2 linked regions of the Paraflavitalea devenefica genome follow. The protein of the gene in region 1 interacts with the protein of each later gene in a pairwise test. Links are inferred from orthologs where the notes say so. Each region holds a gene or a part of one and is shown in the gene's direction. Other genes may lie near its edges.

Region 1 (6,202 bases):
TTGCTGCGGCTTTACCCGATAGGTACTGGGCACCCACAGGTCGGTGGGCAAGGTAGAGCCCGCATTGCTCACCAGGTGAATGTATTGGTTGTTGCGGGTAACGGCCGCTTTCAGGGAGGTTGCATCATTGAGCGCATAGCGAATGGTAAACCGCGGTTCCAATCCGCCATAGGTCTTCACTGCACTGCCGCGGCCATAAACGGTACTGTCCAGCTTATTACCATCTGCATCCCGCTGAAAAATCTTGTACGGACCTACCTGTGTGAACCCGGTATAACGTAATCCCATATGCACTTTTATTTTTTCACTCAGCTCCCAGTCGTCCTGGATATAGATGCCCGACTCCAGCGCATATTTCTTACTCTCATTGTTGGGTTCAAAAACTGTAGAACCCTGGTTGCCACTCAATATATTGGGGGTAAACCGGTGATAGGTGTACAAGCCACCGAAACGCAGCTTGTGGCGCGGAGCCGGATAGAAATCTATGTCTACCTTTCCATTCAGGTCGCGGATGCCGGAAGAGAGCTTGATAGAAAAATCATTTTGCGCAGCACCGAAAGAAAACGCATAGTCATTGTATACAAGGGTGGTATTGGCAAAGAGTTTCCGGTTGAAGACATGGTTCCAGCGCAGCGTGGCCGTAGAATTGCCCCAGGGAATTCTTGCATTGAAGGAGCGCCGGGAATTGCGGAAGTCAAATACGTCCCTACCAAAGTAACCGCTGAGGTATAGCCGGTCTTTTTCAGAGAACTTATAGTTCACCTTCATGTTCACATCATAGAAGTAATAACCGGAGCCATAAAAGGCATTGCTCTTGCCAATGAATGGTTTTATCAGCAGGTCAATATAGGTTCTCCGGGCAGAGATGATGAAAGAGGCTTTGTCTTTTTTGATAGGTCCCTGTATAGACAAGCGGGAAGCAATAGCCCCTATCCCTCCTTCCACTTCCAATTTTTTCATGTTGCCTTCCTTCATGGCAATGTCGAGCACAGAAGATAAACGGCCGCCATATTGGGCAGGCATCCCGCCTTTGATGAGTGATATGTTTTTGATGGCATCGGCATTGAAGATGGAGAAGAAGCCAAAGAGGTGACCGGTATTGTACACAATGGCATCATCCAGCAGGATGAGGTTCTGATCGGGTCCACCGCCGCGTACATAGAGACCGGTATTACCTTCCCCGGCATTGCGTACGCCGGGCATAAGTTGTAATGTTTTGAGCAGGTCTACCTCCCCCAGCAATACCGGCACTGCCTTCACCTGGTTCATAGACAGGTCTATTTTTCCCATCTGCGCATTTTGCACGTTGCCATCGCGGCGGCGGGAAGATACCACGACTGATTCCAGCATTCCCTGTTGCAGCAAGGGGAAGTTGAAAGCAATATTCCTGTTGAGCGTAAGGGCCATCTGCACTGGCTGGTAGCCGGCAAAGGACACGAAGATGTTATAGTCGCCTTCCGGCAAGGTAATGGAATAGAAACCGTATTGGTTGCTGGTGATGCTTTTGCCCTGACCGTTCACCGCAATGGTAGCGCCGATGAGCGATTCGCCGGACAGGGAATCTTTTACATAACCGCTTAATGTGTATTTGGACTGCGCAAAAGCAGGAATGGTGATAAGGCAGATGAGTATGACTACAGCGCAATGCCGCATATATTTTCCAGCTATTAAGGTGAGCCGCCCTCCTGCGCTGCATTGCAGAACGGCAGGGCGACCCACCTTATAGCATTTATTTTTTCGCGTAATTCAGCGAGTCTTCTGTGCTGCCGCAATGCAGCATTTCATTCCCAAAATAAGGATTCATGATAATAGTATCATTACTCATCCAGTAAGCGCCCTTATCATTGAAAGCCATGGGACAATATTGCCAGTATACTTTTTCCCCATTGTATTTCACGGTACGGGTAAGGCTCCAGACGGCATCGGCGATCATTTCAAATTGTTTGCGTTTGTCGTCCAGGGTCTTGCTGTCTGCCAGCACTTTAGCGGTAGTGCTGAGGTTAGCGGTATAACTTTTAGCGGTTTCTTTGATCATGCCGGAGGTGTCGCCCTGGATCTCGCTCACTTTCAGGCTGTCGGAAGCCAGGATGAGCTGGTGGGCAGCAGCGGTAGCTTTGGCGGTATCACTGGCCACGAGTGCGTCTTTTACAGCATAATACGCCTGTAATAATTGGGCATATGACTGGTTAAAAGTCCCGGTATTCTCCGCAATGGATAAGGCTTTTTGCTTTTCACGGGGTTTCTCCTCTTTGCCACCCAATAGTTTCCAGGCAATTAGCCCCACTACAGCCAGCAACAGGATGCCAATGATCAGTTTCTTCATTGATGAAAAAGTTTTGCCAAAGTTAACAGATTTGGGGAAAGAATGTATGGTCTAAAGCCTGAGTTATGAGTGGTAAATTACCTGATAATTTGTAACTTGCGGGGTTTCTGAACCTATAAATTATTATATGCTGGCAGGATTTACGAATATGACGTTTGAGTTTGGGGCACGTGCCATTGTGGAAGATGCAACCTGGCATATTCAACCCAATGAAAGAATAGGCCTGATCGGGTACAATGGTACCGGTAAATCGACCCTGTTGAAGCTCCTGGTGGGCGAATACCTCCCTTCTGCAGGCACCGTAGAACGGAGCCGCGGCACTTCCATCGGGTACCTGCACCAGGACCTGCTGAGCTTTGATACGAACGATTCCATCCTGGAAGTAGCGCTGGGCGCCTTTGAACGCGTGCGGCAACTGGAAGTGGAGATCGAGGAAGTGGGTAAGGAACTGGAAAAGACCGGCGATGAAGACCTGCTGCACAAGTATACCGACCTGCTGCACGAGATGGAAACACTCGGCGGCTATAATATCCACCACAAAACAGAGGAAATATTGCAGGGCCTGGGCTTTGCCAATGCCGACCTGCAACGTCCCTATAAAGAGTTCAGCGGTGGCTGGCGTATGCGGGTACTGCTGGCCAAGATGATCCTGCAGGCGCCCGACCTGCTGCTGCTTGATGAGCCTACGAACCACCTTGACCTGCCCTCTATTGAATGGCTGGAAAAGTACCTGGTGCACTACCAGGGATCGGTGGTGATCATCAGCCACGATAAGTATTTCCTGAACCGGATGGTGACGAAGATCATTGAACTGTACCAACGCCGCCTGCATATTTATAACGGCAATTATTCTTTCTATGAAACAGAGAAGGAACAAAGGCTGGAACTGATGCAGCGGGCGTATGAGAACCAGCAGGATTATATCCGCCAGCAGGAAAGGTTTATTGAACGCTTTAAGGCCAAAGCCTCCAAAGCAGCGGCGGCGCAAAGCGCCATGAAGCGGCTGGACAAGCTGGACAGGCTGGAAGATATTGGCATCGAACGGCCCAGCCTGCGCATCAATTTCCAGGTAGATAAAACACCTGGCAAGGTATTGTGTGAGTTAAAACACATCGGCAAAAGTTTTGGCACGAATAAGATTATCGAGCATACCGGCGCAGAGATTAACCGGGGCGATAAGATTGCCCTGATCGGGGCCAATGGTAAAGGTAAATCCACCGTATTGCGCATTATTGCCGGCGTGGAATCTTTTACCGGCGACCGCCGCTGGGGTCATAATGTGGATGAAAGTTTTTATGCCCAGCACCAGTTGGAAGCCCTCAATGTAAATAACACGATCCTGGATGAGATGAAGGAGGCGGGCAGCCAGAAAACAGAACTGGAATTGCGCACGATCCTGGGTTGCTTCCTGTTTAGCGGCGATGATGCCGATAAGAAGATCAAGGTGCTGAGCGGTGGAGAAAAAGCACGGGTAGCACTGGCCAAAACGATTATCAGCAAAGCCAATTTCCTGATGCTCGATGAGCCTACGAACCACCTGGATATGCATACGGTAGACCTGCTGATCGAGGCCCTGAATAAGTATGAAGGCAGCCTGATACTGGTGAGCCACGACCGTTATTTTATTTCCAAAGTAGCTAATAAGATCTGGGAGATCGATAATTACCAGATCAAGGATTTTGATGGTGGTTATGAAGAATGGGTGGAATGGAAAGAGCGTATGAAGAAGAAGAAGGAGGAAGAAGCCAGAATTCAGCATTCAGAATCCAGAATGCAGAAGGCTGGCACCGGAAATCAGAAGTCGGAAGTCAGAAATCCGAAGTCTGAAGAGAAGCCGAATACGCAGCCATCATCCGACGTCAGACCTCAGACTTCAGCGCCAGTTCAGCCACCTGCCAAACAGGAGCCAATTAATAAAGAGGCTAAGAAGGAGCTGCAAAAAAAACAACGCCTTTTTAAAGAACTCGAAGAAAAAATAACTACCTTAACAACAAGAAAAAGCGAACTGGAAACATTATTGGCTTCTCCCGATGTGTTTTCAGACAAAAACAAGTTCCTCTCTGCAGAACGCGAGTATAAAAGCGTTACTGAAAATCTTAAAGAAGCCTCTGATCAGTACGAAAAAGTATTTGAAAGCATCATTGACCTGGAATCCCAATAACCCGGACTGAGCGTCTGTACAGTATTTATTCCCCGTTAACACTTTGCCGTGGATGCCTTGTTGTGTCCGCGCCATGAGATCCCCCCATGTTCCTGCGTGATCCCCTGCAGATGGGTGATTACACCGTAGCTGATTGGCTGCGCGTAGCATGTTATTGTTCACTAAAATCAGATAAAATAATGAAAACAATTCAAACGAAGCTTGCGTTGCTCTCCCTGGTGATGGCCGTAAGCAGCCTGGTATTGTATTCCTGTAAAGGCAAGGTGAAAGACAGTGATATACAGCAGGCCATTGCCGCCAAAGCCCAAACGATGACCGGCCTGGAAAAGGTAACGACTTCCGTGAAGGATGGTGTGGTTACGCTCAGCGGGGAGACTACTGATGAAACAGCCAAGGTAGCTTATGAATCGGCCATCAAAACGGTCCCGGGCGTAGAAAAAGTGAGCAATAATATTGTGGTAGTGGCTCCTCCCCCGGCGCCGGAACCTGTGGTGATCTCCCCCGACGAAACACTTAAAGCGGCCGTGAATGATGCCATCAAAGCCTATAGCGGCGTGAAAGCGGAGGTAAAGGATGGCGTGGTAACCCTTACCGGCGAAATCAGGAAAGCCGAGCTCACCGTGCTGATGCCTACACTGCATGCATTGAAGCCCAAGAAGATCGAGAATAAACTAACCGTTAAAAAATAAATGGAGGAACCAAACCATGGCACTGCAAGATAAATACAAAGAGCTGGTGGATGCTGCCAAAGCATCCGGTATTACAAACCTGCAGGTACGTGAGCAGGACAATGTGCTGTATATTGATGGCGAAGCACCTTCCTTCACGGTGAAAGATCAGCTATGGGCTATTTATGATAAGATAGATCCTGACTACCGCGCTGCCGATGTGGTGATGAATATAACTGTAGCCGCTTCTGCTGCACCGGAAGAATATGAAGTGGTGAAAGGAGATAACCTCACTAAAATAGGTAAAAAGTATGGGATTGGCTGGAAGGAGATCTATGAAGCCAATAAGGACCAGATCAAGAACCCTGACCTGATACAGGTGGGCTGGAAGCTGAAGATACCAAAGAAGGCATAGACTTCGCACTCGCTCGCCTCCGGCGAGTGAGGCTATTGGCAAGCCTCTGGCTTGCTACAACAAGCCAGAGGCTTGTAAATACCCGTCACCAGCGGGACGCTGGCGACTGAAAGCCAGACAGTATTTTAACTTTTCTTTCAAACAAAGCTGTTCCATTTAAACGGAACGGCTTTTATTTTGTTAATTGTAGCTGTAACTTACACTTCAACCTAATGCCGCCATGAAGTACAGTTTTGTGGGTATTCTTGTTTTGTTCACCCTGTTCTCCGGCGCACAGCCTACCCCTGCTGCCCGCCCCAGGATTGGCGTTACCCTCAGTGGCGGCGGCGCCAAAGGTCTGGCCCATATTGGTATCCTCAAAGCGATCGACTCTGCCGGCCTCCGGGTGGATTATGTTACCGGCACCAGCATGGGCAGCATTATCGGAAGTCTGTACGCAGTGGGCTATTCTGCTGATTCCATTGAAAGGATTGCCCGTACGATCGACTGGGACCTGCTGCTCAGCAATCAATCCTCCCTGCGCAGCATTTTCATGGAAGAGAAAGATGAGTATGCGAAGTATGTGATCGAGCTTCCCTGGGTTAACCACCGGTTCCGCTTACCCGGCGGCGTATTGCAGGGGCAGGAATTATGGC
Region 2 (5,002 bases), on another replicon or contig:
CGGTCTTCAACGCTTTCAGGTCACGGATGGCATTACGGGTAGTTTTTCCGTAATACTTGTTTCTTTCCCTGCGTTTGGTAGCCTGACGCACATCTTTTTTGGTAGCCTTATGATTTGCCATGTTCTTTCGAAAAATTTAGGACGGCAAAGGTAACGCCCAACAGGGAATAATCAAAAAAAAAGGGGGTTATTTTCTAAAACGCATCCAAATGGTACAAAATCAATAGGTAGCAGTTAAAACCCCGTGGAGAACAAGTGTATGCTATTCCTTGTTATCTAAATGCAATAAAATAGCCCCATAGGCTGTTAATCAGGGAATCTGTGGTTATATTTGTACCCCGATTTTAAATACCTATATTCTTTTAGCATTCAATGGCTTCTTCATGAAGGATTTTTCGTACATCACCAGTTCATCTCCGGCTTTTATTGAGAGTCTCTACCAGGATTTTGTGAAAGACCCCAATAGTGTGGATCCGGAGCTCAAGAAATTTTTCGAAGGATTTGACTTTGCTGTCGGTGAAGGCAGGAACGGCGCCAATGGTATGGCTGTTGCCGAAGCTACAGGCGTTGCCGGCGGTATTGACTGGAAGAAAGAGGTAGGCGCTTATCGCCTTATCCTCGGCTACCGCAATAAGGGTCACCTGATCGCTAAAACCAACCCCATCCGTCCCCGTAAAGACAGGGGCGCTAACCTGGACCTCGCCTTCTTCGGTTTTACAGAAGAAGACCTTGATAAAACATTCCATGCCGGCAATATGATCGGCCTGGGTACTACCACCCTCCGTAATATCCTCACCCACCTGCAAAACTGCTATGCAGCCCACGTGGGCATCGAGTTTAAGTATATCAGTGACCAGAAAAAGGTAGATTGGCTTACCGGTGAGATGGAGCGCAATTTCAATAAGCCTTTTGCGGTGGAAAAGAAAAAGCGGATCCTTGAAAAGCTGAACCAGGGGGTATTGTTTGAAAAGTTCCTTCATACGAAGTATATCGGCCAGAAGCGTTTCTCCCTGGAAGGTGGTGAAACGACGATTGCCGCACTGGACGCCATTATCAATATTGCTGCCGACCATCATGTACAGGAAGTAGTGATCGGTATGGCCCACCGTGGCCGCCTGAATGTGCTGGCGAATATTATGGGTAAGACGTATGAGCAGATCTTCAGTGAGTTTGAAGGTACCGCCAAGCTGGACCAGACAATGGGCAGCGGCGACGTGAAGTATCACATGGGTTATGGCAGTGAGGTGCAGACGCCTGCTAATAAAACGGTTCACCTGAAGCTGATGCCCAACCCTTCGCACCTGGAAGCGGTAGACCCGGTGGTAGTTGGTTTTGCCCGCGCAAAAGCGGATGTATTGTACGAAAGTGATTTTGATAAGATATTACCCATCCTCATTCATGGCGACGCTTCTGTAGCCGGACAAGGTATAGTGTATGAAGTGGCGCAGATGAGCGACCTGGAAGGTTATTACACCGGTGGCACGATCCACTTTGTGATCAATAACCAGATCGGCTTCACCACCGATTTTGAAGATGCCCGCAGCGCTGACTACTGTACATCCCTGGCTGCCATGATCCAGGCTCCGGTGATGCACGTGAATGGCGATGATGCAGAGGCAGTGGTAAAATGCGTGGAGATAGCCACCCGCTATCGCCAGGAGTTTAATTCCGATGTATTTATTGATATGGTGTGTTACCGCCGTCATGGTCACAATGAAGGCGATGACCCCAAGTTTACCCAGCCACACCTGTATGCCTTGATTGAAAAGCATGCCAATCCCCGCGAAGAATATACTTCTTACCTGTTGGAAAACGGAGAAGCCGATGCCAAAGAGATGGCCAAGGAGATGGAGAAGAAGTTCTGGGCCGACCTGCAGGAACGCCTGGACGATGTAAAGCAGAATCCTTTGCCCTATCACTACCAACAGCCGGAGCTGGACTGGAAGACCCTGCGCAAAGCCAATGCAGATGATTTTGACCAGAGCCCTTTCACCGCTATTAGTGATGCTGATTTCAAGAAGGTATTTGAAGCCCTCATGAAATGGCCTGATGACTTCAAGCCATTGAAGAAGGTGGAAAAGATACTACAGGATAAAGTAAAGTTGTTTAATGAAGAAGGTAAAATAGACTGGGCTACCGGTGAGCTAATGGCCTACGGCAGCCTGCTGCTGGATGGCAAGGATGTGCGGATGAGCGGACAGGATGTGAAGCGCGGTACTTTCTCGCACCGCCATGCTGTGCTGCGTGATGAGAATACCGATAAGGCCTACAGCCGCCTCAGCAATATTCCCGATGCCAAAGGCAAGTTCAGGATCTATAATTCATTGCTCAGCGAATATGGCGTACTGGGATTTGAATATGGCTATGCCATGGCCAACCCCAATGCCCTGGTATTGTGGGAAGCGCAGTTTGGCGATTTCTGTAATGGCGCCCAAACGATGATTGACCAGTTCATTGCTGCCGGTGAGCAGAAATGGAACCGCATGAATGGTGTGGGCATGTTACTGCCACATGGTTATGAAGGACAGGGACCTGAGCACAGCAGTGCCCGTATGGAAAGGTTCCTGCAGATGTGTGCCGAGCTGAATATGGTAGCTACCAATATTACTACAGCCGCCAACTTCTTCCATGCCCTGCGCAGGCAACTGGCCTGGCCGTTCCGCAAGCCCTGGATCAATTTCTCGCCGAAGGCCAATCTTCGTCACCCCGGTACTTATTCACCACAGCAGGAGTTCCTGCAGGGTGGTTTCAAAGAAGTGATTGACGATGTTTTTGTGGGCGATGCCAACCAGGTGAAAAAGGTATTGTTCTGCAGTGGTAAAGTATATTTTGACCTGGCCGAACGTCAGCAAAAAGAGGACAGAAAAGATACGGCCATCATCCGTGTGGAACAACTGTATCCGCTGCCGCTGAAGCAACTGGAGGCATTGTATGCCAAGTACAGCAAGGCCACCTGGTTCTGGGTACAGGAAGAGCCGCTGAATATGGGCGCTGCGGCTTACCTGCAAATGAACCTGAAGACGATCAATTACGGTGTGATCAGCCGCCAGCCCAGCGCTGCCACGGCCACTGGTTATATGAAGGTGCATGCACAGGAGCAGAGTGAGATAATTGATACGGCGTTTTCTATTTAAAATGAAGTAATTTGCTTGTCGCTGAAATAAAAATGTAACAAAGCTGGTGTACCATAAACTATAAACCAGAAACAAGAAACAGATTTTATGATCGATATTAAAGTTCCGACAGTAGGTGAATCAATCAGCGAAGTGACTTTACTGAAATGGGTAAAGAATGATGGTGATTATGTAGAAAGGGATGAAGTGATAGCTGAGCTGGAAAGCGAAAAAGCAACTTTTGAAGTAAATGCCGAAAAAGCCGGCGTATTAAAGCGTGCCGCCCAGGAAGGAGATACCCTCAATATTGGCGATGTACTGGCTTCAATAGATGAAACAGCTCCCAAACCCGAAGGCGCTGCCGCTTCCAATGGCGCTCCTGCCCCTGCCAAGAAAGAAGAAACCAAGGCTGCTCCCGTAGCTGAAGCAAAACCTGCTTCTACTGCACCGGTAACAGCCGTTTCCAATGATATTAAGGCTACACCTGTAGCTGCAGCCATTATAGCTGACAAGAAAGTAGATCCCAAGTCTGTAACCCCCAGCGGTTACCAGGGCAAGATCGTAAAGGATGATGTGCTGGCTGCTTTGGCCAACCCCGGTAAGGTAACCGGTGGTAAAGCCCTCTTCAACAGGGACCAGCGCCGGGAGAAGATGAGCCAACTGCGTAAGACGATTTCCCGCAGGCTGGTAGAGTCCAAGAATACCACGGCCATGCTCACCACGTTTAACGAGGCTGACATGACCCGCATTATGGAGATCCGTAACAAGTACAAGGATAAATTTAAAGAGTCACACGGTGTGGGCCTGGGCTTTATGAGCTTCTTTGCCAAAGCCTGTTCCATCGCCTTACAGGATTGGCCGGCTGTGAATGCTTATATTGATGGCGACCAACTGGTGTATCATGATTACTGCGATATTTCCATCGCGGTGTCTACCCCCCGCGGCCTGACAGTACCTGTTATCCGCAACGTAGAAAGCCTCAGCATGGCCGATATAGAAAAGAAGGTCATTGAGCTGGCCGGCAAAGCCCGTGACAATAAGCTTTCCATGGAAGAGTTACAGGGCGGTACTTTCACCATCACCAATGGTGGCGTATTTGGCTCGCTGATGAGCACACCGATCATCAACCTGCCGCAGAGCGCTATCCTGGGCATGCACAAGATACAGGAACGCCCGATGGCTATTAACGGACAGGTAGTGGTGAGGCCCATGATGTACCTGGCGCTCAGCTATGACCACCGTATTATTGATGGCCGTGAGTCGGTGAGCTTCCTGGTAAGGGTGAAGGAGTTACTGGAAAATCCTGAACTGTTGTTGTTTGGTAAAGACCCGGTGAAGTCCTTGCTGGAATTATAATTTACCCGATAAGTCATTATATGCAAAGCGCCCCGTCACATGGTGGGGCGCTTTTCTTTTGGAGATATGCTGAGGGGTTGCGTAAATAAAGTAGTATTATACAATCCTTTCGCTCAGGGCTTTGGCGATGGCTTCCTTGCCACAGTTGACATGGAGCTTCTGGTAGATGTTTTTCAGGTGGGCGCGTACGGTGTCGAAAGCCAGTTTCATTTCCGATGCAATGAGTTTAATGCTGTATCCTTTGGACAGCCATTGCAGTACTTCTATTTCCCGGGGCGAGAGGTTGTATTTATTGGCTTCCGGCTTTGACTGGAAAGTGCTCAATACTTTTTTGGCGATGGTGGGCGACATGGGCGCGCCTCCTTCCAGTACTTCCTGTATAGCATCGAAGAGCCTGGCCGGTGGCGTCTTTTTCAGGAGGTAGCCATTGGCGCCGGCGCAGAGGCACTGGAAGAGCTTTTCATCATCTTCAAAAACGGTGTACATGATCACTGCCGTTTTGGGTTGCGCTTCCTTGATCAATTGTACGCCCC

What was found. The genes of interacting proteins can lie anywhere in the genome.
Region 2: the proteins of HB364_RS22795 (region 1) and HB364_RS18970 interact in binary tests that used the Escherichia coli proteins (3 or more experiments, as listed by UniProt). The link is inferred for Paraflavitalea devenefica from one-to-one orthologs.

The regions. Positions count from the first base shown.
Region 1 is NZ_JAARML010000004.1:266,074-272,275, forward strand. What follows is about bases 2,051-4,967. They hold HB364_RS22795 (ABC-F family ATP-binding cassette domain-containing protein), read left to right. Parts: upstream 2,051-2,450; coding sequence 2,451-4,484; downstream 4,485-4,967. Other genes in these bases: HB364_RS22790 (DUF3347 domain-containing protein), read right to left, coding at 2,051-2,323; HB364_RS22800 (BON domain-containing protein), read left to right, coding at 4,664-4,967. In the rest of the region: HB364_RS22785 (TonB-dependent receptor), read right to left, coding at 1-1,653; more of HB364_RS22790, read right to left, coding at 1,730-2,050; more of HB364_RS22800, read left to right, coding at 4,968-5,173; HB364_RS22805 (LysM peptidoglycan-binding domain-containing protein), read left to right, coding at 5,190-5,567; HB364_RS22810 (patatin-like phospholipase family protein), read left to right, coding at 5,788-6,202. UniProt on the Escherichia coli protein: Genetic data indicate it may be involved in ribosome assembly or function.
Region 2 is NZ_JAARML010000003.1:128,895-133,896, forward strand. What follows is about bases 20-3,334. They hold HB364_RS18970 (2-oxoglutarate dehydrogenase E1 component), read left to right. Parts: upstream 20-383; coding sequence 384-3,134; downstream 3,135-3,334. Other genes in these bases: rpsT (30S ribosomal protein S20), read right to left, coding at 20-121; odhB (2-oxoglutarate dehydrogenase complex dihydrolipoyllysine-residue succinyltransferase), read left to right, coding at 3,222-3,334. Also shown: more of rpsT, read right to left, coding at 1-19; more of odhB, read left to right, coding at 3,335-4,469; HB364_RS18980 (response regulator transcription factor), read right to left, coding at 4,566-5,002. UniProt on the Escherichia coli protein: E1 component of the 2-oxoglutarate dehydrogenase (OGDH) complex which catalyzes the decarboxylation of 2-oxoglutarate, the first step in the conversion of 2-oxoglutarate to succinyl-CoA and CO(2).